DNA from 4 places in the Paenarthrobacter sp. NPDC089675 genome. Region 2 is predicted to be linked to each of the others. Evidence: riboswitches for the same ligand, from Rfam matches in the RefSeq annotation. Region 2 holds a riboswitch; each other region holds the start of a gene.

Region 1 (7,668 bases), on a different contig from region 2:
GTGGCGCACCGGGAACGCGGCCTGAGTGCCGAGGACCGCCCCGCCGCGCATGCCGCCGCCCGCACCCGTACCCTCTCTCACTAAATCCCCCCTTTCTGGCCACCCTCTCTCACGTCCCGGGGTGCTTTCCCGGATGCTCGCTCATTGGATGGATACTTCCCCCCGGTTCACCCGTACCCTTTCTCGACACGCCCGGCCAGCTGTTTGTGAGAGAGGGATGGGCTCTCGCGGGTGGGATGTGAGAGAGCGTCAGGGGAGGGTGGCGGCGATCCGGCCGTCGACGAGGACAGCGACCACCTCCGTACCAGCAGATTCGGCCGCCGCCGCGTCCCCCTGCCCTTTAGTACTGCTTGCCCCAGCTTCCACCGGAACCGGGAGGCCGGCCCCAAGCACGCTGTAGGCAAGACCGGCTGCGACAGCTGGGGCCGCGTCGTCCACGGCAGCCAACGACTCCAAAGTCACCACTGCCACGACTTCCCGCGGGTGCACGGTTCCAAAGCTCTCGCCCCGGTCCAGGACCAGGAACGCTGGCTCGCCAGGTGCCAACCCCCGGGCATAAAGTTCGACGGCGGCCTCCGCCGCTGTCAGTCCGCTCGCCAGGAGCGGGACTCCGGCAGGCGCGCCGGTGAGCAACGAGCGGACGGTTCCAGCCGGCGTCGTGGGTTCCAGGAACCCCAAAAAGGTGAGCCAGTCGTCGTCGAAATAGGTGGAGAGGTAGTTCCGGCCGGAGTCCGGGAGCACCACCACGATGGTGTGGTTCTCGTCCAGGATCTCGGCGAGTTGCAGGGCGGCCGCAAGTGCTGTGCCTCCGGTTGCCCCGATCAGCAGGCCTTCTTCGCGGGCAGCGCGCCGGGCAGTGAAAATGGCGTCGCGGTCGGAAATGCTGAAGAACTTGTCCACGAGAGCGGGATCGAACGCTTCGGGCCAGAGGTCCTCAACAGAATCCGGGTGAAGGGGATGCCCGGCGCCTTCGGTGTATTTGAGCGAACCGTTGCCGCCGCCGTAGCGGGAGTGCTCGGGGTCGGCGCCGATGACCTGGACGGCCCCGTCGCTGGCCTGCTTCAAGAACCGCCCGGTCCCGCTGATCGTCCCACCTGTACCTACGCTTGCGACAAAGTGCGTCACGCTGCCGGCAGTGTCTTTCCAGATTTCCGGCCCCGTGCTTTGAAAATGTGCCTCGGGATTAGCCGGGTTGTCGTATTGGAGCGCCAGCCAAGCCCCCGGCGTCGAGGCCGCAAAGGCCGCGGCACGGTTTGCGAGATGCCCGGGATCCGAACGTGGCACGAAGTCGGCCACCAAGTGGACTTCCGCTCCGAAGGCTTTGAGCAGCCGGATCTTTTCGGCAGACGTGGCGGCCGGTGCGAAGATCACCGAACGGTAGCCCAGCTGCGCAGCAACCAGGCTCAGCCCGATGCCCGTGTTGCCGCTGGTGCCTTCGACGACCGTCCCGCCCGGCTTCAAAAGCCCGGCTTCCTCGGCCCCGCGGATCATGGACAGCGCAGCCCTGTCCTTCACGCTTCCACCGATGTTCTGGAACTCCAGCTTGGCGTAGATGCGTGGCCGGACACCTGCTCCGAGCTTCCGAAGGCGAAGCAGGGGCGTGCCACCGATGGCGTCGAGGACTGATTCGTAGACGGTCATGCCGCCAACGCTAGGCGTGCGGGAAACGCCCACCAAAAAGCATTGAGAACCGTGTGCTGATGCGTCGCAGGGCCACACACAAGAGTCACAGCAGGTCAATGAAAGTAACCCTGATTCATGCCCCTTAACCGGGTGTCTCGTGATGCCCGGCGCCGCACCAGGCAGGCCTAGAGTCACAAACATGGGTACAAACGCCAAACGTTCCGCACTATGGCTTTGCCTGGGCGCCGGATTCATCACGCTGTTGGATCAGTCGGTGTTCGTGCTCGCTGTCCCGGCGATGTCCGCCACGCTCCACGCAGACTCCGGGTCCGTCCAGTGGATCCTCGCGAGCTACTCCCTGGCGTTCGGTGTCGCGCTTGTTCCTGCTGGCAGGCTCGGTGACATCGTCGGCAGGCGCACCCTCTTCATCGCAGGTATCGCCGTCTTCGGCGCTTCGAGTTTGCTGGGCGGACTGGCCACGGACCCGTCGTGGGTGATCATGGCCAGGCTTCTCCAGGGGCTGGGCGCGGGCACGCTGAATCCCCAGGTCCTTGGTTTGCTGCAGGACATTTACACCGGCCACGACCGGGCCAAAGCCCTTGGTGCCTACGCCGCTGCGGGCGGTTCGGCCGCGGTGTGTGGCCCGCTGATCGGCGGGTTGGTGTTGTCCCTTGGCGACCCGGCGACCGGCTGGCGCATCCTGTTCCTGGCCAACGTCCCGCTGGTGCTGATCCTGGTCCCGCTCGCCTTAGCGCTGCTGCCCAGGACCACCCGCAGTAAGGGAGGCAAGACCTCCATCGACGTCCTCGGTGCCCTTCTCCTGGGCGGTGTAGTGGTGGCCTCCCTCATCCCCACAATTTACGGCGCGGGCATGGTCGCGGTGACGTCGCTCGGAATCGGGGCCGCTGCGCTCCTTGCCTTCGCGGGCTGGGAAGTCCTCTACCACCGCCGGGGCAAGACACCATTGCTCAGCGGCGCACTCGCCACCTCCAAGGGATACGCGCTGGGAACGGTTGTCGCCCTGTGCCAGTTCGGCGTCGGCGCAGGAATGGCCGCCGTAACGTCCTTCTACTTTCTTTCGGGCACGGGCATGGCACCCCTCGCCGCGGCAGCAATCCTCGCCCCGCAGGCCGCAGGAATGCTCCTGGCCTCAACCTTCAGTTGGCGTTACCTCGCCCGATACGGACGCGCCGGGATCGTCTTCGCCCTCCTCGCAAGCCTGGCCACCCTCGTGGCCAAGGACGTGTTCGTCCAACGCTTCGACTCCGCCACAGCGGCACTGGCGGTCGCCGTCGTCGGTCTCGTCCAGGGCATCGCGACCGGCCTGGTCGTTGCACCCAACCAGGCCCTGACACTCGGGCACGCACCATCCGGGGCCGCCGGCGTCGCAGCCGGTTTCTACCAACTCAGCCAGCGCTTCGCCGCCGCGCTCTGTTCAGCTGCCGCGGCGGGCATGTTCCTGCAGGCACAGGGCGCCGTCACGGGCGGAGCAGCGAAAGAATCCTTCCACCACGGTATCCTCCTGTTTTGCATCCTGCTGGGGGCCGCCGTAGTGGCTGGCGGTCTCGATTGGTTCCGCGAGGTGCGCGCCGCCAGCCCCGAAAACAGAAGTGCCGTCGTCGTACCTTCCGTAGCGGAAAGCACGACGACGGCAACGGAACCGCTGGTGCAGGGCCCGGTTTCCGGAAGTACGACGGCGGGAGGAACCCACCGCTCGGACGTCACCGAACCCGTGGACGCCTAGGCGGATTCAGCCGGAGGTGCGGCAGGTCCTGTGGTGGGAACGCCGGCGTCGCGGAGGGCGGGGAAGCCGCCGTCGACGTGAACGGCGTTGTGGTAACCGAGGACTTTCAGCTTCTCCGCCACAGGACGCGAGCCGTTCACGGAACCGCAGAAGACCACGATCTTCTGGTCGGTGCCCGTGACCTGGGCGAGGCGGTGGGCGGATTCAGGAGCGAAGTCCTCCTCGACATGTTCGCGGTTCACCACCACGGCACCGGGGACGGCACCTGTGCTGGCGCGTCCACCTTCGCTGCGGACGTCGATCAGCAGGACGCCCTCCTGGATCAGGGCAGCAGCTTCCTCGGCGGTGATGAGCTGGGTGTCTTCCTGGATTTCGGTGGTCATTGGTGCTCCTTTGTTGTTTGGGTGAGTGGACAGGTTTAGAGTCCCCAGGACTCGGCGAGCAACTGGTAGGAGTTCTCGCGGTCTTCGGGGTCGTGGGCAATGGTGGTGATGAGCAGTTCCTGTGCACCGGTGGCACGTTGGAGGGTACGCAAGCTTTCGGTGACCTGCCCGGGAGCGCCGATGAACCGGGTGTCCAGGCGGTCCTTGATCAGTTCTTCGGCGTCGGCGTCCAGGGTGAATTCCGCTGCGTCGTCGGGTGAGGGGTAGGGGATAGCTCCTTGACCGCTGCGGATGCCGTGGACCCACTGGGCGTAACCACGGCCAATACGGCGGGCGCTGAATTCGTCGGGTGCAACCAGGACATCTGCTGAGACGATGACGTGCGGTTCCTGCAGCGTTTCTGAGGGCTTGAAGTGGGCACGGTATTCGGCGATCGAGTCCAACACTGTCGCGGGAGCCACGTGATAGTTGGCTCCGAACGGCAGGCCCAGTTTGCCCGCAAGCCTGGCGCTGGGACCGGCCGTGGAGCCGTGGATCCAGAACTGCGGAGACTGGCCCAGGGCGGGAGTGGCCGTGACTTCCTCACCGTGCCTGGTCCGGTATTCGCCGGTGAAGAAGCCGATGATGTCCTGGACGTCGTTCTCGAAATTGTCCGTGTCGCCCGGGAACCGGCCCAGGAGTTCGCTCTGCAGGCGGAACTTCCGGGGAAGGACGGCGCCGAAGATCGGGCGGGCGGCGGGGACGACGAGTCCGTCCACAACGCGCTCCGCGGACTGGGCTTCCCCTGATGGCGCGGGTTGGCCCGGCGCCGGTTCGCTCGGCGACTTGGGCGGACCGGAACGGCCAAAACCCAGATCCAGGCGGTCCGGGAACACCGCAGCCAGCGTTCCTATGCTCTCCGCGATCTGCAACGGGCGGTAGTTGCCCAACAGCGTGGCCGCGGTGCCTACCCGGATCGTCTTTGTCGCCGATGCCACGAGTCCGGCCAGCACATGCGGGGCGGAACCTGCAACGCCTTCGTTGAGGTGGTGTTCGGCCAGCCAGTAACGGGAGTAGCCGGCGGCTTCGGCGGCGACGGCCAAGGCAACAGTGCTGCGCAGCGCGTCGCCGGAGCTCTGGTTGGCTGACACCGGGCTGAGGTCAAGGACTGACAGGGGAATCACGGAAGGCTTCGGCATGTGACGACACTACGGAGCGGAAGGGACGCACCAAAGCCCGTTCGTCACCCGGCTCAACTGGACTCAACGCAGCTCAACCCGGCGCAATGGAAGGTCACAAGAGCCTGCCTATCCAGCGGAAAATGACGAACTTGGCAGCCGCTTGACGCGCTGTTTCCTGCGTTGACTCCCCGCGTCAGGGCCGTTTGTACATTCCTTGGAGCTGCTCCTAGATTCAGTTCCAGGTCAAGAGTCAGCGCGCCAAGGACCGGCTCGCGCTGCGGCAACCCTCAGGCATTAAGTGGCGGGGTGCTCCGGAAACAGACCTGGCCGCGCTCGCGGCAAGTGAATGTCAATCCGGCCGCGCCGCGGCCCGTGAAAGAGAGAAACATGCCTTCCAAACCTGAATTCCGTTCGCGTGTTGTTGCCTTGGAGCTCGACGGCGATGGAGCCCACCCGGCCGCCTGGCGAAAGGCCCTTCATGATCCGCAGGCACTGTTGGGGGGCCGTCGGATCCGTGAGACCGTCCAGGCAGCCGATATCGCGGGGTTCCATGTAGCAACCTTCAAGGACAGCCGGGTGGTGGACAGAGGGACCACCGGAATCCCGAGCCGCATCGACGCCATCCAGAGGGCAGCCTTCGCGGCGCCGATCACCCGCTCGCTTGGGCTGGTCCCCGAAGCAGGCACGCTTTTCACCGAGCCGTTCCATGTCGCCACCCAGCTCGCCAGCCTGGATTATTCCTCCCAGGGACGCGCCGGCTGGCTGGTAAACGCGGACAACCTGGTGGAGGAAGCCCGTTCCGTGGGCCGCTCGACCCTGCCCGCGCATGAAGTGACAAGCGAAGCAGCAGATGTGGTCCAGGCCAACCGCAGGCTCTGGGACTCGTGGGAGGACGACGCCGTCATCCGTGACGTTGCCACGGGCCGCTACCTGGACCGCGACAAACTGCACTACGCCGACTTCGAAAGCGCACGCTTCTCGGTGAAGGGACCGTCCATCATCCCGCGTCCACTTCAGGGCCAGTTGGTGGTGTTCGCCCCCACGGAACTGATTCCCGCCGTCGAAGCCGACGTCGCCTTGGTCTCTGCGGACACTGCCGATGAGCTCGCGCAGGCAGCCCAGGCGGCAGCGGCATCAGGTGCGCAGCGGACGTTGGTTGAGCTCGACGTCGTCCTGGACGCCCGCGGGCAGAGCGCCGCCGAGCGGCTCGCGGAGCTGGATGCCCATGAGCGATGGGTGGGCGGAGCCCGCTATGTGGGAGATGCCCAGGGGCTGGTGGAACTCCTCACCGCCCTCTTCGCAGCCACCGACGGCGTTCGCCTCAAGCCCGCCGTCCTGGATATCGACCTTCCGGAGCTGGCGTACAAGGTGCTGCCCGGACTCCACAAAACCGGACTGGTGACGCCGCCAACGCCGGGGACCACGCTCCGCGAAACCTTCGGGCTTCCCCGCCCGGCCAACCGCTACACAGCGGCCTGAAAACGCCCCCTGACAGAGCCAAAGAGAGCATATCCATGACCAAACAACACCGCATCGCAGGCAACGGGCAGATCCAGTTCGGAGTCTTCTTCCAGGGCGTCAACCACACCACCGTCTGGAAGGACGAAGCCAGCGGCTCGCAGACGGACTTTGAATCCTTCCGCCGCGTCGCCCAGACGGCAGAGCGTGGCCTTTTCACCGCGTTCTTCCTTGGCGAAGGCCTCCGTCTCCGCGAACACCTGGGCAAGATCCACGACCTCGACGTCGCCGGCCGCCCGGACGCGCAGACTGCGTTGGCCTCTCTCGCAGCCATCACCACCAATATCGGGCTGGTGGCTACCCAGAACACCACCTACAACGACCCCGCGGACCTCGCCCATCGCCTTGCAAGCCTGGACCTGTTGTCCGGCGGCCGGGCTGCGTGGAACATCGTCACCACGGACAACGCCTGGACCGGCGCCAACTTCAGGCGCGGCGGGTTCCTCAAGCACGAGGACCGCTATGTCCGGGCCGAAGCGTTTGTCCAGGCGGCCAAGGCAATTTGGGATTCGTGGGCTGACGGCGCAATCGCCGGGTCCCGGAATGACCCACGCTGGCTCCGCGAGGACAGCATCACCCCGGTACAGCGCAAGGACCAGAGCTTCGACGTCGAGATCACCGGCCGGCTTCCGCGTTCCAGCCAGCACCACCCGGTGTTGTTCCAGGCCGGTGATTCCCCGGACGGCCGTGACTTCGCGGTCCGGAACGCCGACGTCATCTTCTCGGCACACCCGGAGTTGGAGGACGCGAAGAAGTTCCGCGAAGACATCGTTGCCAGGACCCTCAAAGCGGGACGCCCGGCCGATGACGTGAAGATCTTCCCCGGCCAGGAGTTCATCCTTGGCGCCACTGCTGCCGAAGCCGAGGAAAAGCACCAGTGGGTCCGCTCGCAGCAGGTCGGTCCGGAAACCGCGATCGCGTACCTTGAGCAGTTCTGGGGCCGCACCCTCACCGACTACGATCCCGATGGGCCGCTCCCGGACGTCGACCCCGTGGTGGATGTCACCAATCCCACGCGCGGCAACGCCTTCCACGGCAAGAGCGCCAAGGAACTCGCGGCCCAATGGCGTGCGGAAGCCGAAGAGAAGGGCCTGTCGATCCGGCAGTTCGTTGCTGCCCGCTCCCGCCTCAACGGCCGCGGCCTGGTGGGCTCCTATGACGACGTCGCGGACAAGCTCGCCGAATACGCCCACGCAGGAGCCGTGGATGGCTTCAACATCACCCCGTGGATTGTTCCCTC
Region 2 (7,668 bases):
CCGCCAACGCCGAGGGCCAGACCATGATCCACGACTGGGTCTACGAGAACAGGGCAATCTACTTGACGGAGCTCAACAAGCTCGGTGCCCAAGTGCAGCTCCTTGACCCGCACCGCATCTATGTCAACGGACCCACCAAGTGGCGCGCCGCTGAGATCGGCTGCCCACCGGCGCTTCGTCCTGCGGCCTGCCTGCTCCTGGCGATGCTCGCGGCCCGGGGGACGTCCGAGCTCCGCAACATTTACGTGATTGAGCGCGGCTATGAGGATCTGGCCGAGCGGCTCAACACCATCGGCGCGAAGGTTGAGTACTTCCAGGACTGAGCACTGGGAGATTTTGTCGGATCATTCTGCGCTGGCCCCTTGCTTGGCCCGCCAGTCGTGGGTTCGCCGGGGCCTCCGGCCGAATGATCCGGCAAAATTTCTGCCTAGCACCGTCTGGCGCTCCTGATCCGAGCCAGCATTCCCCGGATTTCCGCCACCACATGGTCAGGCGTGTTCCAGATCTGCTCCGGGGCGTAGCTCAGGACGTGGTAGCCAAGCGCTTGGGCAGCGTTGAGCCGGGCCATGTCCTTCCGCCAGGCTTGCCGGGAACTGTGGAACTGGTAGCCATTCACTTCCACAATCAGGCGTTCGTCGATCAGGACATCGACGCGGCCTACGCCTTCTATGCGGACTTGGCGCCTGAAGGTCAGACCCTCGGATTCGAAAAGGAGCCGTGCACTGATCTCCGGAAGTGATTCGGAGAGCCCGTCCGCCATGTCCAATAGTTTCCGCGCAGTGCCGAAGTATTTGGCCCCCAGTTCGCTGCGCAACGCTTCCCGCGGCACACCGAACATTGACATCGCTGACTGGGCAACGGCGATGGCGTCCTCCGTGGAGAGGCAGGTCAGAGCGTGCAGGACCGTGTCTTCCACCGAAGCCAAAGGCACTTGGGACTCGGTGCCGAACCGCAACCCGCTGTGCCGTACGAATCCACGGCCCCTGCTGTGCTTGGTCGCCAAGTGAAGTTTGGTCGGTTTGTTCCTCAGCCATAGCCCGTAGCGGGTTGCTGCGCTTGCGCACGTGAGGTGGCTGTTGTTGCAAAGTGCTGCCAGGAAGTCGGGGTCCGCGGCGGGGATGGCCCAAAGACCGTGCTTCGGTTGATAGGCGCCGGCGTCAGCGAGTTTGCGAAGGTCGTTTGGGCGGAAACCACGAGCGCGGAGCAGCCCCACCTTGGCCACCCCGCCCACCGACGTGAGGAACTCCAGCGCATCCATGCCTACAGTCAGCCCGATTCCTTGGCAACCCGGGCCCTGCAGGGAACCGTATGTGTATAACGGGTCTGAATCTTGCCGGATCATTCTGCGTTGGCCTCTTGCTGGGCCCGCCAATCGTGGGTTCGTCTGGGCTCGGGTCCGAATGATCCGGCAAATTTCCGCCGCGGCCAGGACTGAGCGGGGCAGAATGGAGCATGCGCACATTTGGGGTAGAGGAAGAGCTGCTCATCGTCGATCCTGTGACGGGCCAGCCCCTGGCCCTCGCGGATGCGTTGCTCAACGGTTCTGATCGCGGGACGGGTGCGGCCGGCAACACCGGCTTGAGCCACGAACTCAAACTCGAGCAGATCGAAACCCAGACGCGACCCTCCCACGGTTACGCCGAGCTGCTTCACCAGATCCGGCGGGGCCGCGCAATGGCCGACGACGCCGCCCGCAAACACGGCGCCCGGATTGCCGCGCTGGCGACGTCGCCCTTGGCTTCTCCCACACACACCACCCCGGATCCGCGCTACGCCGAGATGCTGGAGCGCTTCGGGCTCACCGCCCACGAGCAGCTGACCTGCGGCTTCCACGTGCACACTTCGGTGGAATCGCCGGAGGAGGGCGTGGTGGTGCTGGACCACATCCGGGACAAGCTCGCAGTCCTGACTGCCATCAGCGCCAACTCCCCTTACTGGCGCGGGCAGCCCACAGGATTCGACAGCTACCGCACCCAGGCCTGGAACCGTTGGCCCACGTCCGGCCCGTCTGCGGTGTTCGGTTCGCTGACGTCCTATCGGCGCATGGTGAGCCGGCTCCTGGACACAGGGGTGCTCCTGGATGAGGGCATGATCTATTTCGATGCCCGGATTTCCCGCGCGCACCCCACGGTGGAAGTGCGCGTTGCCGATGTTTGCCTGCGCTCTGAGGACGCCGCATTGATTGCGGTTTTGGTTCGGGCGTTGGTGGAAACGGCCACGCGGGAAATGTTCGACGGCGTGGAACCCTCCTCAGTGCCCACGGCGCTGCTTCGCATGGCGAGTTTCCAGGCCAGCAACATGGGCCTGCGGGGGGATCTCCTGGACTTCGGCGACTTCCGTCCGCAGCCTGCCGCCACCGTGGTGTGGGCGCTGGTGGATTACCTGAGCCCGGTATTGGACGAGCAGGATGAGCTTGGACTCGTCAAGACCGGCGTCGCGGACATCCTTGAGCGGGGCAACGGGGCATCCGAGCAACGCGAGGCGGCCAGTCGCTTCAACGTCACCACCGGGGGTGCTGAAGGAAGCCCGCCCGCGCCTGAGGCGTTGGCGGCCGTGGTGGGACATGCCGTGCAGGTGACCACACGGGGAGCCTCAAACGACGCTGTGAAGGACCCCGACCCGGTACTGTCCAGGGTCCGGCGCGGCGCCTGAGGCTGCCGGGATCAAACCTGCTTGAGGGCCTTTTCCAGGTCCAGGATGAGGTCGTCCACGTCCTCCAGGCCCACGGACAAGCGGACAACGCCATCCGAGAGCCCGATCGCCGCACGTCCCTCCGGGCCCATGGCCCTGTGGGTGGTGGTGGCCGGGTGGGTGATGAGGGACTTTGAGTCGCCCAGGTTGTTGGAGATGTCGATGACCCTCAGGCCGTCGAGCAGTGCGAACGCTGCTTCCTTGGCGCTGCGGCCGCCGGAGGGAGAGAGCTCGAACGTCAACACGGTGCCGCCGGCCTTCATTTGCTTGGTGGCCAGCTCGTACTGCGGGTGCGATTTCAACAAGGGGTACTTGACCCAGCTGATGGCGGGCTGCTGCTCGAGCCATTCGGCGATCTTCAGCGCCGACGCCGAGCTGTGGTTCACGCGCAGCCCGATGGTCTCCAGGCCCTTGGTGAGGACCCAGGCGTTGAAGGATGAGAGCGAAGGGCCGGTGTGCCGCATGAGCTGCTTGACCGGGCCGTCGATGTATTCCTTGGTGCCCAGGATCGCCCCGCCCATGACGCGTCCCTGGCCGTCAATGTGCTTGGTACCTGAATAGACAATGACGTCGGCGCCGAGGTCGCCGCAGCGCTGAAGCAGCGGGGTGGCGAAGACATTGTCGACGACGACGGTCGCCCCGGCGGCGTGCGCGAGTTCGCTGACGGCCGCGATGTCCACGATTTCCTGCATCGGGTTGGACGGCGACTCAAAGAACACTGCAGTGGTCGGTTGGGAGAGCGCCTCGCGCCACTGATCAAGGTCCGGCCCGTCCACGAAGACGGTCTCCACGCCCCAGCGCGGCAGGATCTCGTTGAGGATCACAAAGCAGGAGCCGAACAGGGAACGCGCCGCAACCACGCGGTCGCCGGCAGCCAGCAGGGCACCCAAGGCGGTGAAGACCGCAGACATGCCCGACGCCGTCGCAAAGCATGCCTCGGTTCCTTCGAGCAGGCGGAGCCGCTCCTGGAAGGTGGCGACGGACGGGTTGCCGTAGCGGGAGTAGACGAAGCGCTCGTCTTCGCCGGTAAACGCACGCTCTGCTGCTGCGGCGGATTCGTAGACGAAGCCGGAGTTCAGGAACACAGGCTCGGCTGTTTCCTGGAAGTTGGTACGGTCAAGGCCACCGCGAACGGCCTGGGTATCAGGGCTCCAGCCGGCGGCGTCAGGATTGAAAGTCACTTTTAGTCGTTCCCCAAGTTGGTAGGCAGGCCGCGGTTCTTCCATCCGTTGACGGTTCGTTCGCCGTAACGGTCGGGTTCACCCTCGAAGCCTTCAAGTACGTTGTAGGCCGTGAAGCCGGCCTGGGTTGCGGCCGTGGCGGCGGCAACGGAGCGCTGGCCGGAGCGGCAGATGAACACAAGCTCTACGCCGTCACCTTCGGGAGCCTGCTGCTGGAGGTCTTCGATGAACCGGGAGTTCGGGATGCCGCCTGCGAGGTTCCACTGGATAAACAGGGGATCGTTCTCGGTGGCTTTGGTGTCCGGGATTCCGATGTGGGCCCATTCGCCCTCGGTCCGGACGTCCACCAGGATGGCGCCTTGTTCAAGTTTGGCCCACGCGTCCTGCGGGGTCAGGTCACCGGCGTAGCTCATGCGTGCCCCTCGAATGCTTCCTCGTCCTCGTAGTTCTCGAGCTTGTCAACGGCGCTCGCCACGGCGGCATCCGCATCGGCAACAGCGGCCGGCAGGATGACGGCCTGGGCAACGATGACGGTGGTGCCATTGAAGGTGGCGGCCGGGCTGCCGTGGAGGACGTACCCCTCGGCCAGGGCGTTGCTGATTCGTTCGCAGAATTCGCGGGTGTCCGGGCCTGTGATCAGGCGGTAGGACAGCTTTTCTTCAGTGGGTTCAGGCATTCGTGGTGCTCCTCAGTCACGCTTGCAGTTCGATGTGTCGAATACGCCGAGTAGTCACCTGAGGCACCCCGCCGCGGGAGAGGGTTGCCGACCAGCAAGTCAGGGCTTAACGCTGGTGCTCATTACTCAAGAAAAAAGTAACATCCACAGCCGTGGCGCCGCATTTGGTGACATTGCCGCCGTCGTCATGTTGCGTAACCGGTGCCTCCGGGAACCCCTTGGAACGGGGCCCAAATGTGACGCCGCGGGAGCATAATTGACGCAGTACGACCCCCTGTAACTTCGCATGAAATCAGGTCGCGGTGAACGGACAAGGCAGTTCTACACTCAAGCCCATGCTTCATTTTGGTTGGTTCGTGGGCCACGGATTCGGTGTCCAGGGCTGGGGAACTCCCGGATACGGACTCGGCTACGACTGGAAGAAACCCGCGCTGTACCAGGAGGCTGTCAGGGCATTCGAGCGATCCGGGCTGGACCTGTTCATCATCGAGGATTCCCTGACCGTCCCCGATACCTACGGTGGTACGGCCGAGGTTTCCCTGGCCCATGCCTCCTTTGCGCCCAAGCACGATCCCCTCGCGTTGGTCCCGTACCTGCTTTCTGCCACGGAACACCTGGGCATCGTCCCGACCGTCAGCGCCTCTTTCTACCCGCCCTTCACGGCGGCCCGCCTCCTTGCTACGCTGCAGCACTTCTCCGAGGGGCAGCTCGGCTGGAACGTCGTCACCTCGGGCAGCGACCTCGCCGCGCAGAACTACGGGCTGGACCAGCAGATCGAGCACGACCTCCGGTATGAGAAAGCGGAGGAGTTCGTCGACGTCGTCAGGCGCCTTTGGCGGAGCTGGGAACCCGGCGCTGTTCTTGAGGATGTGGAGGGCGGCAGGTTTGCCGACCACACCAAGGTTCATCCCATCAACCATGAGGGCGATTTCTTCAAGGTCCGCGGGCCTCTGAACACGGCTCCCTTGCCCGAGGAGCCGGTCCTGGTGCAGGCAGGTGCCTCGCCCAGGGGGAAGGCGTTTGCGGGTGGGCATGCCGACGTCGCGATTGCCCTGGCCCGCGGTGCGGACGGGATGAAGGCGTACCGCGATTCCATCCGCGCCGAGGCAGCGAAAGCCGGCAGGAACCCCGACGACGTCAAGGTGCTTTTCGTTCTCAAGCCCACCGTTGTGGGCTCTCCGACGGAAGCGGAGGAACTGCGCGCCCAGCGCCGTGAGCTCACCCAGCGCGACATCGACAGCCAGCTCAACTCGATCTCATACCTGTCCGTGATCGACTTCAAGCAATTCGACCTGGACGCCCCGCTCCCGGAACTGAGCACCAACAGCAACCAGGGCACTTTGGAGCACTTCGCCAAGGCAGCCCCTCCTGGTTCCACGCTGCGGCAGATCCTGCAGGCCCGCAGCGGCGGAGCCGGGGACTCGATCATCGGCACGGCAGGCGAAATCGCGGATTACCTCGAAGAGACCGGAGCGGCTGTGGGCGGGGACGGCTTCCTCTTCTCCGGCTTCGTGGACCCCGTCACCGTGCACGGCGTGCTGGACAAACTCACTCCCGAACTGCGCCGCCGCGGCCTGTTGAGGAAGAGTTACGGCAACGGGGGCTTCCGGCAGAACCTCCTGGACTTCTGACCATGGCGTCCGACCCCAAGGAACTGGTGATCGGGACGGCGCCGGTGGCGGTGAGCCGGCTCGCCGCTGCCGCCCTGGACGAGTCGTTTCACGTGAAACTCAACCATGATGCGTTGACTTTGATCGAGCGGTCCCGGGAAGTGGTGGAGCGCACTGCGGCTTCAGGAGAGCGGGTGTACGGCCTCAATACGCTCCTTGGCTCGGGCCGGGACACCTTCGTGGAAGACAAATCGATCCTGGACTACCAAGTGCAGGTGGTTCGGTACCACAACAGCGGCGTGGGCGACTATCTGGATCCAGCCACCGTACGGGCAATAATCCTTGCGCGACTGGTGGGTTTCAGCCGAGGCGGCTCCGGCGTACGTCCGGAAACCGCGCGCTGCTACGCCGAACTCGTGAACCGCGGCGTCCGCCCTGCCATTCCGGCCGAAGGCTCGGTGGGTTCCTCCGACCTCACCCAGCTTGCCGCCGTCGCAGCCGTTGCCATCGGGGAGGGAGAAGCCTTCGACGCGGAAGGCGCGCTGGTTCCCGGAGCCAAGGCGCTCGCCGACGCCGGCCTGCAACCGCTGACCCTCGCCGCCGGAGAAGCGCTCGCCCTCGTCAGCGCGAACGCGTACTCAGTTGGAGCCGGAGCGCTCACCTTCGTGCGCCTGCGGCACTTGGCCAGGCTTGCCGACGTCGCGCTCGCTTTGTCGTTGGAGACCATCGCAAGGTACGACGACGGCGGAAACCTCAGTCCCTTTTCGGCCGCCATCCAGGCGGCCAAGGCAGTGGACGGGCAGCGGGAGTCCGCCGACGCTGTCAGGCGGCTGTTGAGTGGCGGGTGGTTGGAGGACGTTCGCCCCGAAGTGTCGGTGCAGGATTCTTTGTCCTTCCGGGCAGCGCCGCAGGCACACGGGGCTTTCCGGTACCTGGTATCGCAACTGGGAGCTGCGCTCGAGGTGGAACTGAACGGACGGGGCGACAACCCGCTGGTGGACTTGGACTCCGGACAAATGGTGTCGGGCGGGAACTTCCAAGCGATGCAGGTGGCCCTCTCCTTTGAAAGCCTGCGATTGGCCCTGGCACACGTGGGGATCTCCAGCGAACGCCGCATCGCCAAGCTTTATCCGCCGCAGAGGTCCATCCGGGCGAAACACCTTGCGGCGGCGGCCGCAGGCTCAGGCCTGGCACAGGAGGAACTGCCCGGCCTGCTCTGGTACTCGGCCGCCGGCTTGCTGGCCGAACTGAAATTCCTGGCCGCCCCCGCGACGCTGGGCGCGCCCACCCTGTCAGCCGATGTGGAGGACCACTCCACGCTGGCGCCGCTGGCGCTGCAACAGCTTGAAAAGTCCTTGGACGCTGCGGAAAAGCTGCTGACCATCGAGGCGTTGACGGCTTCCTTCCTGCTGCTGGAAGCGGGAGCTGCGCAGCCGCTGGGAAGGGGGACCGGCGTCGTTGTCGGGAGGCTCGCCGACCTGCTGGCGGACCGGCCGCCGGCTCCCCAACT
Region 3 (7,668 bases), on a different contig from region 2:
CGACAAAGCCGCAGAGGAAGCCATCCGCGGCCAGTTATCGCGTTCGCGCCCCCGCGACGCCGTACTCGGCGAAGAGTTCGGCAGCAGCGGGCACGGTTCCCGCCGCTGGATCATCGACCCCATCGACGGCACCAAGAACTTTGTCAGGGGCGTGCCGGTGTGGGCCACGCTCATCGCGCTCGTTGACGAAGGCGAACCAGTGGTGGGCGTCGTCAGCGCCCCGGCCCTGGGCAAGCGCTGGTGGGCCGCGAAGGGGATGGGCGCCTACACCGGGCGTTCGCTCGCCTCCGCCACCCGGCTGAAAGTATCCAACGTCTCGCAGCTGGCAGATGCCTCCCTGTCCTTTTCAAGCCTGTCCGGCTGGAAGGAACGCGGAAACCTCGATGAATTCCTGGGGCTCACAGAGGATATTTGGCGGACCAGGGCCTATGGCGATTTCTGGTCGTATTGCCTGGTTGCGGAAGGGGCGGTGGACATCGCCTGCGAACCCGAATTGAACCTGTACGACATGGCTGCGCTCGTGCCGATCGTCACCGAGGCGGGTGGCCGGTTCACCTCGCTGGAAGGAGAAGACGGCCCGTTCGGCGGAAACGCCCTGGCGACCAACTCGATCCTGCACTCGGAAGTCCTTAAGAGACTCAATCCGGGCATTGACGATCTTCTCTGAATAATCGGCGGCGGGCGCCCTTCTTGTGGGGTGTCCGCCGCACTTTATTCGCCAAAAGCGCCATTTGCGCCCCTCGCGTAACAATCCGCTTAATAAACTGGACGGCTTTGTGCCGGGCGTGCGGGGTGCCTTAATCTCTTTTACAGGTCACGAGTGCCAGCGCTAAACCCCGGTTTGCTGGCCGGCAACCCTCCATTCGCGGTGGGGTGCCCCGGGTGACGACCAGGCCGGTCCGGAACGGATACGGCAAGCGCGGATCCCCTCGAGGGGTCCCTCCTGAGTGAGGTCACATGAGCACAGTTACGTTCGATTCCACCACCCTGCCTTCCATCGCGGAGGAAGGCCCCGCGGTCCGGCCCCTCGCAGCCGTAACCGGCGCGGAACTCCAGGCTCCGCTGATCCAGGGCGGCCACGTCCGCTACGCCAACCTCGATTACGGCGCCTCCGCGCCGGCGCTGACCATCGTCTCGGCGTACCTGAACGAGGTCCTGCCCTACTACGCGAGCGTTCACCGCGGCGCGGGTTTTGCCTCGCAGATCAGCACCTCCGTTTATGAGAACTCCCGGAACATCGTCCGCGACTTCGTCGGCGGCCGCCCGGATGATTCAGTGATCTTCACCCGCAACACCACTGACTCGCTGAACCTGCTGGCAGGCTGCCTGCCGCACCTCAATGGCGAGCCCACCGGCGAGGTCCTCTACTTGGACATCGAACACCACGCCAACCTGCTGCCATGGCAGGGTGTTCCCCACCGCAGCGTTGTCGCGGCACCCACCTTGGCCACCACCATCGCAAACCTCCGTAACGAGCTGGCCCAGGGCGGCGTCTCCCTGTTGGCGGTGACAGGTGCTTCCAACGTCACCGGTGAAATCCTGCCCATTGCCGAGCTGGCGTCCCTGGCCCACGAATTCGGAGCGCGGATTGTTGTAGATGCAGCCCAGCTCGCACCGCACCGCCGCATCAACATCGCCGAAGCCGACGTCGACTACATCGTCTTCTCCGGCCACAAGCTGTATGCGCCCTTCGGTGCAGGCGTTGTGGTTGGCCGTCCCGACTGGCTCGACGCCGGTACGCCGCACCTCGCCGGTGGCGGCGCAGTCCGTGAGGCCCGGCTCGATTCCGTCAGCTGGGCCACCGGTCCGGCCCGGCACGAGGGCGGCTCCCCCAACGTGTTGGGAGCAGCAACACTGGCCCGCGCAACCCAGGTCCTTGCCGGGCTCGACCAGCAGGCGTGGCACCAGCATGAAAGCGCCATCCGCACCTACCTCGTGGAAGGCCTGGAGGCCATCGAGGGTGTCACAGTGCACCGGATCTTCAGCGACTCGACGGACACGATCGGCGTGGTCAACTTTTCGGTCGAAGGATTCGACGCCGGACTCGTGGCTGCCTATCTCGCGGCGGAACACGGCGTGGGCCTCCGGGATGGCCGCTTCTGCGCGCACCCCCTCCTCAAGAGGCTCGGGCTTCCTTCGGGTTCGCTGCGCGCCAGCTTCGGGGTTGGCTCCCGCTTGGAAGACGCAACCAGGCTGCTCAAAGGCATCCGGGAGCTCAAGAGCACAGGCCTCGGTTGGGACTACGTGGTGGACGAGGGCCGCTGGGTTCCGGCCAACGACCACCGCAGCTATCCGGAGTGGGCGCCCAACACGCCCGGTACCGCCGGCGCTGCCCCCTGCACGGTGGACTAGGCAAGCGTCCAAGCCGACCTCCGGTGAGCCTTCCCCGCACTTCCTTGCGGTAAATTCGTAGGGTCAATCCCCTGGATTTACCCTGAAGGAGCTGTGCTTGTCCATGCATTCCCGTGGCGCGTCAAAAGCAAGCCACCGCCCCGGGGGGCCCAAATTGCACGCACATCGGCGGCGGGAACTTGGGCAGAGTTTCCAGGACGGCGGCGAGCATTACGACCGCGTGCGCCCGGGATACCCGGCAGACTCGGTGGACTGGCTCCTGCCTGCGCGAGCCGAAGCTGCTGCCGACCTCGGAGCCGGCACGGGAAAATTCACCAGACTCCTGATCGACCGCGGACTGCACGTAGCCGCCGTGGACCCCTCGGCCGACATGCTCGCACAATTACGCAAGGCCTGCCCCGAGGTGGAGCTGGCCTTGGAAGGTACCGCTGAGGTGACCGGGCTGGCAGAGTCGGCTTACGACGTCGTCAGCGTCGCCCAGGCCTGGCACTGGTGCGATCCCCTCAAAGCGAGCACGGAAATCGCCCGTATCCTTCGCCCGCAAGGCGTCCTCGGCTTGATCTGGAACCAACTCGACACTTCAATACCGTGGGTCCACCGCCTTTCACGCATCATGCATGCCGGCGATGTCCACAAACCGGGTTTCCGGCCTTCCATCGGTCCGGAATTCACCAGTCTGGAGTCTCACGTGACCGAATGGGAAGACCCCCTGACGCCCCGGGACATCATGGAACTCACCAAGTCACGCAGCTACTACCTCCGCGCAAGCGAGGCCACCCGCGCCAAAGTGCTGGCGAACCTCGAGTGGTACATCTACGAACACCTCGGCCATGCCCCCGGCCAGGAGCTCGGCCTGCCATACGTGACGCAGACGTGGCGGGCCCGCAAAGCCTGAATCCGCCTGCCACTGTAGGCTTGAGCTGTGAAGACCGGTACGCCCTCCTCCTCCATTGAGGACTACGTCAAGGTCATCTACTCCTTCACGGAGTGGCAGGACAAGCCCATTACGTCCTCCCAGCTTGCGCAGCGCCTCGGGGTCGCCAACTCGTCGGTGTCCGAGATGGTGCGCAAACTCAAGGACCAGGGCTTGGTGGACCACCAACCCTACAGCGCCATCCGCCTGACACCCGACGGCATGCGCCTGGCACTGGCCATGGTCCGCAGGCATCGCCTGATCGAGACGTATCTTGTTGAAGAACTGGGATACCGCTGGGATGAAGTCCACGACGAGGCCGAGATGCTTGAACACGCTGTTTCGGACACCTTCATTGAGCGGATGTCCGCCAAGCTCGGACACCCCCTCCGGGACCCGCACGGTGATCCGATTCCCTCTTCCGATGGTTCCGTCGAGTTGCCGCACGCCTACCGGATGATCGAACTGGACCAAGGGCACTCAGGACGGATCACACGCATCAGCGACGAGAACCCGGACCTGTTGCGCTACCTCGCCGCCGAAGAAATCACGCTGGACGCGCGCGTGGAAGTAGTGGGCCGGAGGCCATTTGGCGGTGCACTGGTGGTCCGGATAGGAAGCGGTCCACAGCGCCGCGAGTTCGATCTCGCCGATGAGATTACGTCAGCCCTTTGGGTGCAAAGCACAGAAGCGCACGAAGGCTGCGTTCTCTCGGGCCAGTGACCCGGCCGCCATTCGAGCGGTCAGGCGCGCGCCGTCAGGCGTGCTGCCCGGCCGGGCCGCCGTCGTCGTGCAGTCCGCCCCGTTCACCCGCGGTGCCTGCTGCTTCCCCAACCTGGTTGCGGATCCCGACGGCGGAAGTCACCGCTCCCAGCGCGAACAGGGCCGCCGTGACCAGCAGTGCGTTGTACAGCCCTTCCCTCGTGAAGACCGGACCAACGATCAAACCCGCAAAGGCTATGCAGATCAAGCCCGCAATCCGCGCCACTGCGTTGTTGACCGCGGAGCCGATACCAGCCTCATCCGGAGGGACGGCACCCAGGATGGCCGCGGTCAGGGGTGCCACCAAAGTGGCCAGGCCAACGCCGAAGACCACTTGGCCGGGAAGAACCTGGGTCCAGTAGTTGAGGGGTTCCTGGATGGACAAAGACATCAGGAAACCGATGGCACACAGCAGCGGACCTGCGGTCATGAACCACCGGGGACCATACTTTCCGGCCAGGCCACCGAAATAGGATGCACAGAGCATCAGGATCACGGTGCCCGGCAGGAGGGCGATCCCGGCCACCGTGGCCCCCAAGCCGCCCACTTGCTGAAGGTAGATGCCGAGGGCGAAGAAGCCCAGGGAAATCGCCCCGTAGATGGCGAGCGTGGAGAGGTTGCCCCACCCGAAGTTCCGGATGGCGAAGAGCCGCAGCGGCAGCATGGGTTCCGGCGTCCTGTTTTCGTGAACGAGGAAGAATGCCAGCGCTACGGCACCGGCGACCAGAGGGAACCAAACCTGCGGGCTGCCCCAACCAACCCGCCCCTGTTCGATGAACGCGAAGACGGGCCCACCCAGCCCGATCATGGCAAGGACAGCGCCGGCATAGTCGATTCGTTTGCTCTTGTCCCTCGCAGCGTCGGATGAGCGCAGCTTCGCAAGCATCGGCCAGATGGCGGCCGCGGGTATGACATTGATGAAGAAAATGACCCGCCACGACAACAGGTCCACGGACACTCCCCCGATCAGCGGCGCAACAATTGCCGCGGCACTCGTCCACCCGGACCACTGACCGATGGCTTTGGACTGCGCAGGCCCCGAGAACGACGTCACGATCATGGCCAGGGAACTGGGCACCAGCAGCGCGCCGGCTATTCCCTGCAGTGCCCGTGAGACCACCAGGACTTCACCGTTCCAGGCCAGTCCACACATGACCGACGTCAAGGCGAATCCAGCCAGTCCCCACTCAAGGATCCTCGCCCTGCCGAAGTGGTCCGAAAGGGAGCCTGCCACCAGGATCAGGGCGCCGAGTGTCAGCAAATAGGCGTCGAACACCCATTGCTGGATTACCAGGCCGCCACCGAGCTCCCGGCCGATCGCAGGAAGCGCAAGGTTCACCACAAAGCCGTCAAGAATGGCGATGAAGGAAGCCACAATGGCGACAACAAGGACGCGGCGCTGCAATGGGGTGCTGGGCGCCAGCGATGCTTGGTCCGTCATGTGCACAGCCTACGCTTGCCGTATCGTTGAGTGGTGATTAGCAGACGTGACGCCGCCTTGGCCCTTGATATCTCCATGGAAATGGCCCAGCGTCACGGCATCCCGTCACGGCTTCCGGAGGCGGAGTTGCGCGAACTCCAGGACAACCCGCCACCTTGGCTGGTGCAGTCACGCGCCAACCGAACCGGGAAGCGACCCGTCTGGGTCCATCTGGAATGTGCGGTTTGTGGCTACTCGGAGGCTGTCCGGCCCAAGAAGTGGTGGCCGGAATTCTCCTTCGTTTACTGCGGACATCACCGGACACGCGAACTGCCTGAACTTTTCCTCGGCGAGGTCCGGACCGAATATGAGGGCATCGGCAGCCGGTTTGTCGGCGTCGTCGACGTGCCCGGTCAGGCAGGCTAGCCCATTTCCTCCGGGACCGCGGTTAGCTGCAGTGTCCTGCCCTCCCTCAAGACCGTCAACGGGAACGGCACGCCGATCGCCTCCGCGAACAGGAGTTTCTGCAGGCTCTCGGCGCTTGAAACGGCCCTCCCTTGGGCCCGTAGCACAAGGTCGCCAGGCTGAAGGCCGCTCGATTCTGCCGGGGAACCTGCGATGACTTCCACCACCCGCAACCCTTCCTTCTGGCCAGTCCGCACCACGGCGCTGGCGTCCAAGGGAATCGGGGTGCTCACCAGGCCGAGGTACGCCCTGCGTACGCGACCGTCCCGCAAAAGCGATGCGATGATGCGCTGAGTCGTCCTGTTGATAGGGACAGCCAGGCCAAGGCCAAGGCCCGCCACCGCGGTGTTGATTCCGACGATACGGCCCCGGGTATCCGCCAACGCACCACCCGAGTTCCCCGGGTTCAAGGCAGCGTCTGTCTGGATGACGTCCTCGATCACCCGGCGGTGCTCCCCCGCCCTCACGGGTATGGAACGGCCGAGGCCGCTCACCACACCGGCGGTCACCGACCCCGCCAGGCCCAAGGGATTGCCGACGGCGATCACCAACTGGCCCACCCGCAGTGAGTCCGCATTCCCCAGGGTGGCTGGTGCAGGCGTGCTTCCAAGTCCTCGAACCACCGCAAGGTCGGACAGCGGGTCTGCTCCCACCAACTCCACGTCGCTGTGCTTGCCGTTGGCGAAAACAGCCCTTCCGGACTGAATGCCGGCCACAACATGCGCGTTCGTCAGCATGTAGCCGTCGGCAGTGAACACCACCGCCGACCCGCTGCCTACCCTGAGTCGACCGTTGCGGCCTGTGCTCGTCATCTCGATCGCAGCAACATGCTGTGTCACGGAGTCCGCCACGCGGATCACCGTTTGGGAATAGGTGTCCAGGACTTCCTCATCGTCCTGTTGCATTCCTTCATCGGGGAATGCCGGCTCCGGCCCGATGCTCATTTCATGCCTCCTGCTGCCACTGTGCCATCCACGTGTTCTGTGTCTGTCGGTTAAGTGATATCCACTACAACCGCGGCAGCGGGTCGCGTAGTCCGGCTTTTCCTACGCCGACGGTGAACGCCCAGGGCACCGAACGCGGGCATTAACAAAGAAAGCCCCCGGACTGAGTCCGAGGGCTTTCAAGGGGTGGAGATGGGGGGAATTGAACCCCCGTCCGATGTCGTGTTGTCAGGGCTTCTCCGGGCGCAGTTCGCGTCGGATTTTCTCGGCCCCAGCCATCCTGCGAACAGGTGGCTGATCCGGGCCCAGTCATCTAAAAGTCCCGTTTACCTCAATGACGAAGGCAAACAGCAGTGGCTATCTAAATGACGCCAGGAACCGGGGCGATAGCAACCCCGGGCTGACGGACTGTCTTACTGCTTAGGCAGCGAGAGCGAAGTCAGTGCGCTTAGATTCGGCACTTATTGGTTTGCAGACAGCGTTTACGAGATAATTCTGCATCCTCGGCCCGCTTCACCTGTCGCGACTAACATCGTCGAAACCGATCATCCCCGTATTTTGTTACCAAACCAGCGGACATTTGGTAGCTCCACCGGACTATCAATCATAACGCATCTTCTACCCGGACTATTCCGGGACACGCCTAGCGCCTGTTGCGTTCCCTAAGCTCGCGGAGCGACTCACGCTTGTCCTGCTGCTCACGCAGTGTCTGGCGCTTGTCGTAGTCCTTCTTGCCCCGCGCGATCGCGATTTCGACTTTCGCGCGCCCATCCAGGAAATACAACTGCAGCGGTACAACGGTGAAACCCGAT
Region 4 (7,668 bases), on a different contig from region 2:
GCGCACCTGGCGCGAAGCGCGTTCCTCGGACTTTGTTTGGGCACGCGAATACTTTGTCCCGTGGGTGATCCGGCGGTTGCGGCACCAATCCTCCGGCGACGGCATCACACCCAAACGCCCGACGCCGGGACCCGTCTTCGGCCCGAACGTCACCGGCCTGCCCCGCGGCTAGCGTGAGCGCCTTGCAGCCCGGCGAAGTAGTAAAGGTCAGGCTCGCCCGTCAACAACTCCGGGCGCCCTTCGCCGGGTCTGCCGCCGACGCGGCCAGGAACCTGCTGGCAGTCCAGGCCCAGGAGTTTCCGTATGCCCGCTGGTCGTTGGCCCAGCGGGCTCCGGACACAAAAGCCGCCGACGTGGAACAGCTGGTAGCCGACGGAACCATCTTGCGGACGCATATCCTCCGGCCCACCTGGCACTTTGTGCACAGGGAAGACCTTGGCTGGTTGATGGCGCTGTCCGCCCAGCGACTGCACCAGGGAAACAAAGGTATGTACCGGCAGACCGGAGTGGACGAGGACTCCGCTGCACGCAGCGGCGCCGTCCTTGCCGGGGCCGTTGCCGGTGGAGCCCACAAGACCCGCGAGGAACTGGCGGTAGTCCTCGAGCAGGCTGGATTCCCGGCCAAAGGCCTTGGGCTTGTCTACCACCTGATGCACGCGGAAATCAGCCGGATCCTGGTCAGCGGAACGCCGGTTCGTTCAGCCGCAGGCGCCCTCAAACAGACCTACGCCCTTTTCGAAGAGCGTGTGCCGGCGCCCGGTCCCCCGACCCTTGATGAAGCCGAACGCGACCACGCATTGGGCCGGCTGGCCTTGCGCTACTTCGGCAGCCGCGGACCGGCCACCGTGAAGGACTGCGCAGCATGGTCGGGACTGACCATGAAGGATGTGAAACGCGGACTGGCCGTTGCCCATGACCTCTCCCCTGGCGCGCTGCACTCCGCGACGATCGATGGCTTGGAGTATTTTCTGGAAGCGGACGCGGCCGGCACCGTGGATCTCCGGGATCCCTCGGCTCCGCGCGTGGACCTCATCCAGTGCTATGACGAGTACGTCATGGGCTATTCGCAGTCCAGGCATTACCTTGGCGGCGTGGCTCCGTACATTCCGGAGAACGGCGGCCCCATGCACGTGGTGCTGCTCGATGGCAGGCTGGCCGGCTCATGGCGCCACACGTTTTCCGGGGGCGCCTGCGAACTCGACGTGCGGATGAATGAGCCAACCACTCCCCCGGTCCGCTCAGCCCTCAACGCGGAGGTCCGACGCTACGGCAGGTTCCTGGGCGTGGAGGCAAGGCTGGCCTGAGGCACAGTGAGTGTCAGCTCGGGCCGAGGCCCCGCTCAGGCGAAGAAGGCCTCACGAAGGCGGGCAGACAACTGCCCGATTTCCGTCAGGAAACCGTCGTGGCCAATGGGTGCCTCGATCACATGCACGGGCACCTCTCCCGGCAGCGCTGCGGCCAGTTCGCGGGATTGGGCAGGGAAATACAAACGGTCCGAGTCCACTGCGGCAATGAAGAACTCCGCGGTTGCCCGGCCAAGGGCCTCCTCCAAGGTGCCGCGACCACGTGTGACATCGTGGCTCATGAGTGCCTCGGTGATGGCGATGTAGCTGTTGGCGTCGAAGCGCCGCACCAATTTGGTGCCTTGGTGGTCGAGGTAGCTCTCCACTTGGTAACGGCCTCGTTCCCCCAGCACCGCGGCGGCAAGCGGAGTCTCCTGATGCTGCGCTTCCCTGCCAAAGCGGAAATCCAGTTCCAGCGCCGAACGGTACGTGATGTGGGCGATCCGCCGGGCCAGGGCCAGTCCTGCCTCGGGTGCGGCACCGTGGTAATAGTCGCCGCCGTTGAAGTTCGGATCCTGCCTGATGGCCAGGGTCTGGGACTGCGCGAAAGCGATCTGCTCCGCCGTGCTGTACGCACCTACCGAAACCACGGCACAGTGCTTGACCCGCTCGGGGAACGTCACGGCCCACTCAAGGGCACGGGCGCCGCCCATGGAACCGCCCAGGACGGCGTGCCAGGCCTGGATACCGAGGGCATCGGCGAGGCGTGATTCTGCCTCCGTGGTGTCACGCAAAGTAACCAGCGGGAACCTCGAGCCCCAAGGCCGGCCATCCGGCGCCGGCGACGATGGCCCGGTGCTGCCGTAGCAGCCACCCACGATGTTGATGGAGATGACAAAGAATCGATCGGTATCGATGGTGGCGCCCGGGCCCACCAGTTGCTCCCACCAGCCCTCTTCCTCGGTTGCACCGCGGGCCACATGGGTGCTGCCCGTCAAAGCGTGTTCAACCAGGACAGCGTTCGAGGCGTCTGCATTCAGCCGCCCCCAGGTCTCGTAGGCCAGCACGACGTCGGGAAGGAACCCGCCCGCTTCGAGTTGGAGCGGGCCTATGTGGGCGTACTTGACGGTTCCGTCTTTTTCTTCCGATGTGGGAAGGGCAGTAGCAGTAATGGTCATTCCTTTGACACCTAACCTCGCGCTTGCCCGCCGCCTTTCATGCGGCAGGCCAGGTCCTCACCCGGGGCACCCCACCGCGGAGGAGGGTTGCCGGCCAGCAAGCCGGGGCTGTCACTGGCACTCATGACCTAATGACTAAGAGTTTAGGAAGAACACAGCTGTTCTGGCGAAGAATGTGACAGCAGTGTGACGGTTTTGGGCTGCTTCGTTCAGAAAGAAGCACCCGCGGGTGCCGCCCGGCGAATAATCGTCAGGGCCGGGCGGCGCCCGCAAGGGCTCGGCAAGGGGACCTGTCAGGCGCCCTTGGCTGCGCGGAAGCCGGCCTCGAGGTCGGCGATGATGTCGTCGATGTGCTCGATTCCCACGGCCAGCCGCACCAGGCCGGGAGTAACTCCCGCCACTGCCTGCTGCTCAACGCTCAATTGGCTGTGCGTCGTGGACGCCGGGTGGATGACCAGCGAACGGACATCGCCGATGTTGGCCACGTGCGAGTGCAGCTCCAAGGCGTCCACGAAACGCTTGCCCGCCTCGACGCCACCCTTGATGTTGAAGGCAACCACGGCGCCGGTGCCGCGGGGACCATACTTCCGTCCGCGGTCGTACCAGGGGCTGGAGGGCAGCCCGGCGTAGGCGACGGATTCGACGTCGTCATGGGCTTCCAGCCATTCCGCCACTTTGGTGGCGTTGGCAACGTGGCGTTCGACGCGCAGGCTCAGGGTCTCCAGGCCCTGGGCGATGAGGAAGGCGTTGAACGGCGAGACTGCCGAACCGAGGTCCCGCAACAGCTGCACGCGCGCCTTGAGGATGTAGGAGAGGTTGGCACCAAGCGCGCCGTCCTTGCCGAGATCCCGGGCGTAGACAAGCCCGTTGTAGCTGGGGTCCGGGGTATTGAAGTTCGGGAAACGCTCCGGGTCCAGGCTGAAATCGAAGTTTCCCGAATCCACGATCACACCGGCAATCGCCGCACCGTGCCCACCCAAGTACTTCGTGGCCGAGTGGACCACGATGTCCGCGCCCCATTCAATGGGCCGGATCAGGTATGGAGTGGAGAGCGTGTTGTCCACGATCAGGGGCACGCCGGCCTGATGCGCCACGTTGGCGATGCCCTCGATGTCCAGAACGTCCTGGCGCGGGTTGGAAACAACTTCGCCGAAGAAAAGTTTGGTGTTCGGCTGGACGGCGTTCCGCCACTGCTCAAGGTTGTCCGGATCCTCCACGAACGTCACGGAGATGCCGAACTTCTTCAGCGTGTGGGCCAGGAGGTTGTAGGTTCCGCCGTACAGGCTGGGGCTGGCCACCACGTGGTCGCCGGCTTCGGCGATGTTGAGGATGGCGAAGGTTTCAGCGGCCTGGCCGGAGCTGAGCAGCAATGCTCCAAGGCCTCCTTCGAGGCTCGCGATGCGCTGCTCGACGGCGTCCTGCGTGGGGTTGCCGATCCGGGTGTAGATGGGGGCAAGCTCGGCCAGGGCAAAGCGGTTCGCTGCGCTCTCGGCACTCGGGAAAACGAACGACGTGGTCTGGTAGATCGGCAGCGACCGCGCTCCGGTAGCGGCGTCCGGCTCCTGGCCGGCGTGGATCTGTCGGGTTTCGAAAGACCATCCCTGGGACATGGCATTCTCCTTCTCGGCTGCGTCAGCGCAGCGCGCATGGTTCGGTGGATTGTGAGTGCTTCGAACTGCGGCCAGTCTAGGAAGCGGCCTGCGTATTGCACAGCTTTATGACGAAGACGGTATTTTTGGGACTTTCGGCGACATCCGCTGGTCCCCCCGTGACCTCGACGGCGACCCCTGGGTAACATCCCACCTCGGTTAGGCTTGACTTAGCTGAGACCCGAATCACAAAGTGCCAAGATGAAGCCATGCGCATGGATCACGTCTCTTACGCTTGTGAAAAAGATGGCCTCTTGGCCACTACCGAACGAATTTCCGCAGCACTGGGAGTGGACGCGGTCCGGGGTGGAGTGCACCCGCGCTTCGGCACCCGGAACATGATCATTCCCCTGGCGGACAACAAATACCTTGAAGTAGTGGAGGTCCTGGACCACCCTGCCTCGGACAAGGCACCCTTCGGCCAGGCAGTCCGGGCACGCTCGGCGGCCGGCGGTGGATGGATGGGCTGGTGCGTCGCCGTTGACGACCTCGCTCCCTTCGAAGAGCGCCTCGGCCGCTCCGCCGTACCCGGCAACCGCAAGTTCCCGGACGGCCGCGAACTCGTGTGGCAGCAAATCGGCATCCTCGGCCTGATCGCAGACCCCCAAGTGCCGTACTTGCTCAAGTGGGAGGGCGACCCCTCACTGCACCCGTCCAAGGTCTACGAGAGCGACGTCAAGATGTCCAGCCTCACCATTGCAGGCTCGGCGGAACGCGTCACTGAATGGCTGGGTGAGCCCGTTGAGAAGCCGCTGGAGGACGTTGCCGTGCAGTGGATGGCTCCCCACGGCACGCCCGGCATCATGTCCGTCACTTTCGAGACCGCCTCCGGAGCTGTCACCATCTGACACACTCCGGATAAACTTCGGCCGCCATCAGCGGGTGCCAATGACGTCACCCAGGGATGGCGGCCGAATACATTTAAGCGGCGATCCCCCAACCGGGTCAGCCGAGGCCGATTGCCTTGCCGAAGAGGCTGAAGCCGACGAACGCCACGATGTCCAGCATTGCATGCGCAATGACCAGCGGCATGACCCGCTTGGTCTTCGTGTAAAGCCAGGCAAAGACCAACCCCATGGCCACGTTGCCAATGAACGGCCCAAAGCCTTGGTACAGGTGGTAGCTGCCCCGCAGTACGGCGCTGACCAGTATTGCCAGTGGTGTGCTCCAGCCGAACTTCCCGAACCGGTCCAGAAGGTAGCCCACCACGATCACTTCCTCCACGATCGCATGGCGCACCGCCGAAAGGACGAGGACAGGGACCGTCCACCAGTATGCGTCCAGTCCGCTCGGAAGGATCGCCGTGGTAATTCCCAACGCCCTGCCCGCCGCATAGAGCCCCAACGAGGGGATGCCGATGAGCGCGGCCAGGCCCACGCCGTGCAGCAGGTCCTTGCCGGGCCGGGCAAAGTTGAAGCCCAGCCGGGCGAAGGGGGAAGCCGATCCCGCGGCAGCGTGTTGTGACAGGAAGTAGAACACCAATGCCACCGGAACCAGGGCAAAGAAGATGTCCAGCAGTTGGTAGGTGAGGTCGAAATACTCGCGGGTGCTTTGGGACCTGTTGAGCGTGGAGGTAGCCTCCGAGAGCGGCGCGCGGGTCAGCTTGTCCAGGAGCTGCACGATCGAGTAGACGGCGGACTGGCCCAGTGAAAGGCCCAGCACGATCAGGACTTCTGCGCGCAGGCGACGGCGGGAGGCTAGGAGCATGTTCCTATCTTGCCTGCAGTTCCTGCCACTTGGCCGGGAACCGCACTCCGGAGCTAGGCTGCAACTCCGGCAGCGGCCACGATGACTTCGGTGCCCTTGGCCTCGAAGGCTGCGCGATCCTCGGGGGTAATCCCGGAATCCGTGATGAGGTGCCGGAAGTCATATCCGGCCATCGCGGCGAAGGAGCGCCTGCCCACTTTGGAGGAGTCCGCAACCACGTAGGACTCCGTGGCGCGTCTGGCCATGACGGTGTTCACCATGGCTTCGCCCTCGTCAGTAATGGTTGGCCCAAGTTCCGGATCCACACCGTTGACTCCGATAAAGGCGATATCCAAGGCCACTTTCTGCATGATGACGTCCGTGTAGGGTCCCACGAGCTCATAGGAACGGGGGTTCAGGATGCCGCCCGTGACCATGATCTTGATGTTCGGACGCACCGCCAACTGGGAGGCAATATTGATGGCGTTGGTGACCACAGTGAGCGTTGGACGGTTGGATGGCGCGTTCAAGTCCTCGCGGGTGGAAAGCAACTGGGCGAGGGCCGTGTTGGTGGTTCCGCCGCTGAGGCCGATCACTGCTCCGGGGCGGATCAGGGCCGACGCGGCCTGGGCGATCTCCTGCTTGGCCTCGGCGTGGTCGTCACGGTTGTAGCGTCCGGGCAGGTCGTAGGCGACCGAACCGGTAGTGGCTCCGCCACGTGTCCGGCTGAGGAGGCGCTGCTTGGCGAGGCTGTCGAGGTCGCGCCGGGCCGTCGCAGGCGACACGCCGAGCCGCGTCACGATGTCCTCGACCTCAACATGGCCGGATTCGGCGAGGAGGTCGAGGATGGCGGTCAGCCGATCGGTGCGGGTCATGACAAGCCTTTCGCGTGGTCCAGCTATTTCGCTTTGGCGAACAGCGTCAGCATACGTGCAGATTCCAGCATCAGGGCGTCCCGGCCGGCCTTGAGGTACTTCCGGGAATCCACCACTGCAGGGTTGGCATCGAGGTACTCACGGACGGCGCGGGTAAAGAACCCGTTCAAATGTGTGGATACGTTGATTTTAGTCATACCTGCGGCAATAGCAGCTACGAGCATCTCGTCTGTGACGCCGGAGGAGCCATGGAGGACCAGGGGTTTTCCCACGGCCGATTTCAGCCTGGTGATCAAGTGCAGGTCCAGCGCGGCACTGCGTTCCGTCATGGCGTGGGAGGAACCAACCGCTACTGCGAGCGCATCGACTCCTGTCGCTTCCACGAAGGCCGTCGCCTCGGCCGGGTCGGTCCGCACCCCCGGAGCGTGCGCCCCGTCCTTGCCGCCCACTTTGCCCAATTCCGCTTCGACGTACACTCCCCTTTCCCGGGCATACCGGGCCACGCGGCGGGTAACTTCCACGTTCCAGTCGTAGGGCAGATGCGCGCCGTCGTACATAACCGAGCCAAACCCAAGGTCCACGGCAGCAAGGGCGAGGTCTTCGGACTCGGCATGGTCCAGGTGGAGGGCCACCGGGACGGCGGCATTCCGCGCTATCGACAGGGCGGCCAGCGCGATCGGTTCTAGACCACCGTGGTACTTGGCGCAATTCTCGGAGATCTGCAGGATCAGTGGCACGCCGGCGGCTTCGGCTCCGGCCACCAGCCCTTCGGCTGTCTCCACATGGATTACGTTGAACGCGCCTTGTCCGGTGCCTTCAGCTGCGGCCCTGTCCATCAGTTCCCGCGTGTTGACGAGGGTCACCGGGTCTCCTTCCAAGTCATGATCAGTTGGTCTTGAAGTTCCGTGTATCGCGGCGAGATCTCGCCGGCGGCGGGCATGAGCACCGCGGCCGCCGACCAGGCAGTGGCTCGCCGGAGGATCTCCCGTGGCTCCGT

Evidence for each region. A riboswitch is a leader RNA that binds a small molecule or an ion and turns the genes downstream of it on or off. The one in region 2 is predicted to bind S-adenosylmethionine.
Region 1: it holds a riboswitch for S-adenosylmethionine, as region 2 does, so the genes downstream of both, ACIPY2_RS05320 (LLM class flavin-dependent oxidoreductase) here and ACIPY2_RS17820 (DUF1737 domain-containing protein) in region 2, are expected to answer to the same signal.
Region 3: it holds a riboswitch for S-adenosylmethionine, as region 2 does, so the genes downstream of both, ACIPY2_RS01945 (aminotransferase class V-fold PLP-dependent enzyme) here and ACIPY2_RS17820 (DUF1737 domain-containing protein) in region 2, are expected to answer to the same signal.
Region 4: it holds a riboswitch for S-adenosylmethionine, as region 2 does, so the genes downstream of both, ACIPY2_RS16040 (homoserine O-acetyltransferase) here and ACIPY2_RS17820 (DUF1737 domain-containing protein) in region 2, are expected to answer to the same signal.

The regions. Positions count from the first base shown of each region.
Region 1 covers NZ_JBIVHM010000002.1:259,872-267,539, reverse strand. The annotation lists gene ACIPY2_RS05345 (LLM class flavin-dependent oxidoreductase) at 1-84, shown strand, start outside; gene ACIPY2_RS05340 (PLP-dependent cysteine synthase family protein) at 250-1,641, opposite strand; gene ACIPY2_RS05335 (MFS transporter) at 1,823-3,367, shown strand; gene ACIPY2_RS05330 (rhodanese-like domain-containing protein) at 3,364-3,750, opposite strand; gene ACIPY2_RS05325 (LLM class flavin-dependent oxidoreductase) at 3,786-4,928, opposite strand; SAM riboswitch class IV at 5,152-5,261, shown strand; gene ACIPY2_RS05320 (LLM class flavin-dependent oxidoreductase) at 5,298-6,389, shown strand; gene ACIPY2_RS05315 (NtaA/DmoA family FMN-dependent monooxygenase) at 6,425-7,668, shown strand, end outside.
Region 2 covers NZ_JBIVHM010000009.1:81,280-88,947, reverse strand. The annotation lists gene ACIPY2_RS17845 (UDP-N-acetylglucosamine 1-carboxyvinyltransferase) at 1-323, shown strand, start outside; gene ACIPY2_RS17840 (endonuclease domain-containing protein) at 428-1,258, opposite strand; gene ACIPY2_RS17835 (glutamate--cysteine ligase) at 1,453-2,652, shown strand; gene ACIPY2_RS17830 (O-succinylhomoserine sulfhydrylase) at 2,664-3,872, opposite strand; gene ACIPY2_RS17825 (rhodanese-like domain-containing protein) at 3,875-4,285, opposite strand; gene ACIPY2_RS17820 (DUF1737 domain-containing protein) at 4,282-4,548, opposite strand; SAM riboswitch class IV at 4,562-4,675, opposite strand; gene ACIPY2_RS17815 (NtaA/DmoA family FMN-dependent monooxygenase) at 4,851-6,179, shown strand; gene ACIPY2_RS17810 (aromatic amino acid ammonia-lyase) at 6,182-7,668, shown strand, end outside.
Region 3 covers NZ_JBIVHM010000001.1:405,168-412,835, reverse strand. The annotation lists gene hisN (histidinol-phosphatase) at 1-667, shown strand, start outside; SAM riboswitch class IV at 813-926, shown strand; gene ACIPY2_RS01945 (aminotransferase class V-fold PLP-dependent enzyme) at 958-2,352, shown strand; gene ACIPY2_RS01940 (class I SAM-dependent methyltransferase) at 2,456-3,247, shown strand; gene ACIPY2_RS01935 (metal-dependent transcriptional regulator) at 3,275-3,988, shown strand; gene ACIPY2_RS01930 (MFS transporter) at 4,023-5,474, opposite strand; gene ACIPY2_RS01925 (hypothetical protein) at 5,544-5,873, shown strand; gene ACIPY2_RS01920 (S1C family serine protease) at 5,870-6,856, opposite strand; RNA gene ssrA (transfer-messenger RNA) at 7,041-7,409, opposite strand; gene smpB (SsrA-binding protein SmpB) at 7,500-7,668, opposite strand, start outside.
Region 4 covers NZ_JBIVHM010000007.1:172,711-180,378, forward strand. The annotation lists gene ACIPY2_RS16030 (SGNH/GDSL hydrolase family protein) at 1-172, shown strand, start outside; gene ACIPY2_RS16035 (winged helix DNA-binding domain-containing protein) at 183-1,304, shown strand; gene ACIPY2_RS16040 (homoserine O-acetyltransferase) at 1,340-2,461, opposite strand; SAM riboswitch class IV at 2,476-2,590, opposite strand; gene ACIPY2_RS16045 (bifunctional o-acetylhomoserine/o-acetylserine sulfhydrylase) at 2,755-4,146, opposite strand; gene ACIPY2_RS16050 (VOC family protein) at 4,320-4,958, shown strand; gene ACIPY2_RS16055 (CPBP family intramembrane glutamic endopeptidase) at 5,056-5,817, opposite strand; gene ACIPY2_RS16060 (DeoR/GlpR family DNA-binding transcription regulator) at 5,871-6,671, opposite strand; gene ACIPY2_RS16065 (class II fructose-bisphosphate aldolase) at 6,695-7,534, opposite strand; gene ACIPY2_RS16070 (1-phosphofructokinase family hexose kinase) at 7,531-7,668, opposite strand, start outside.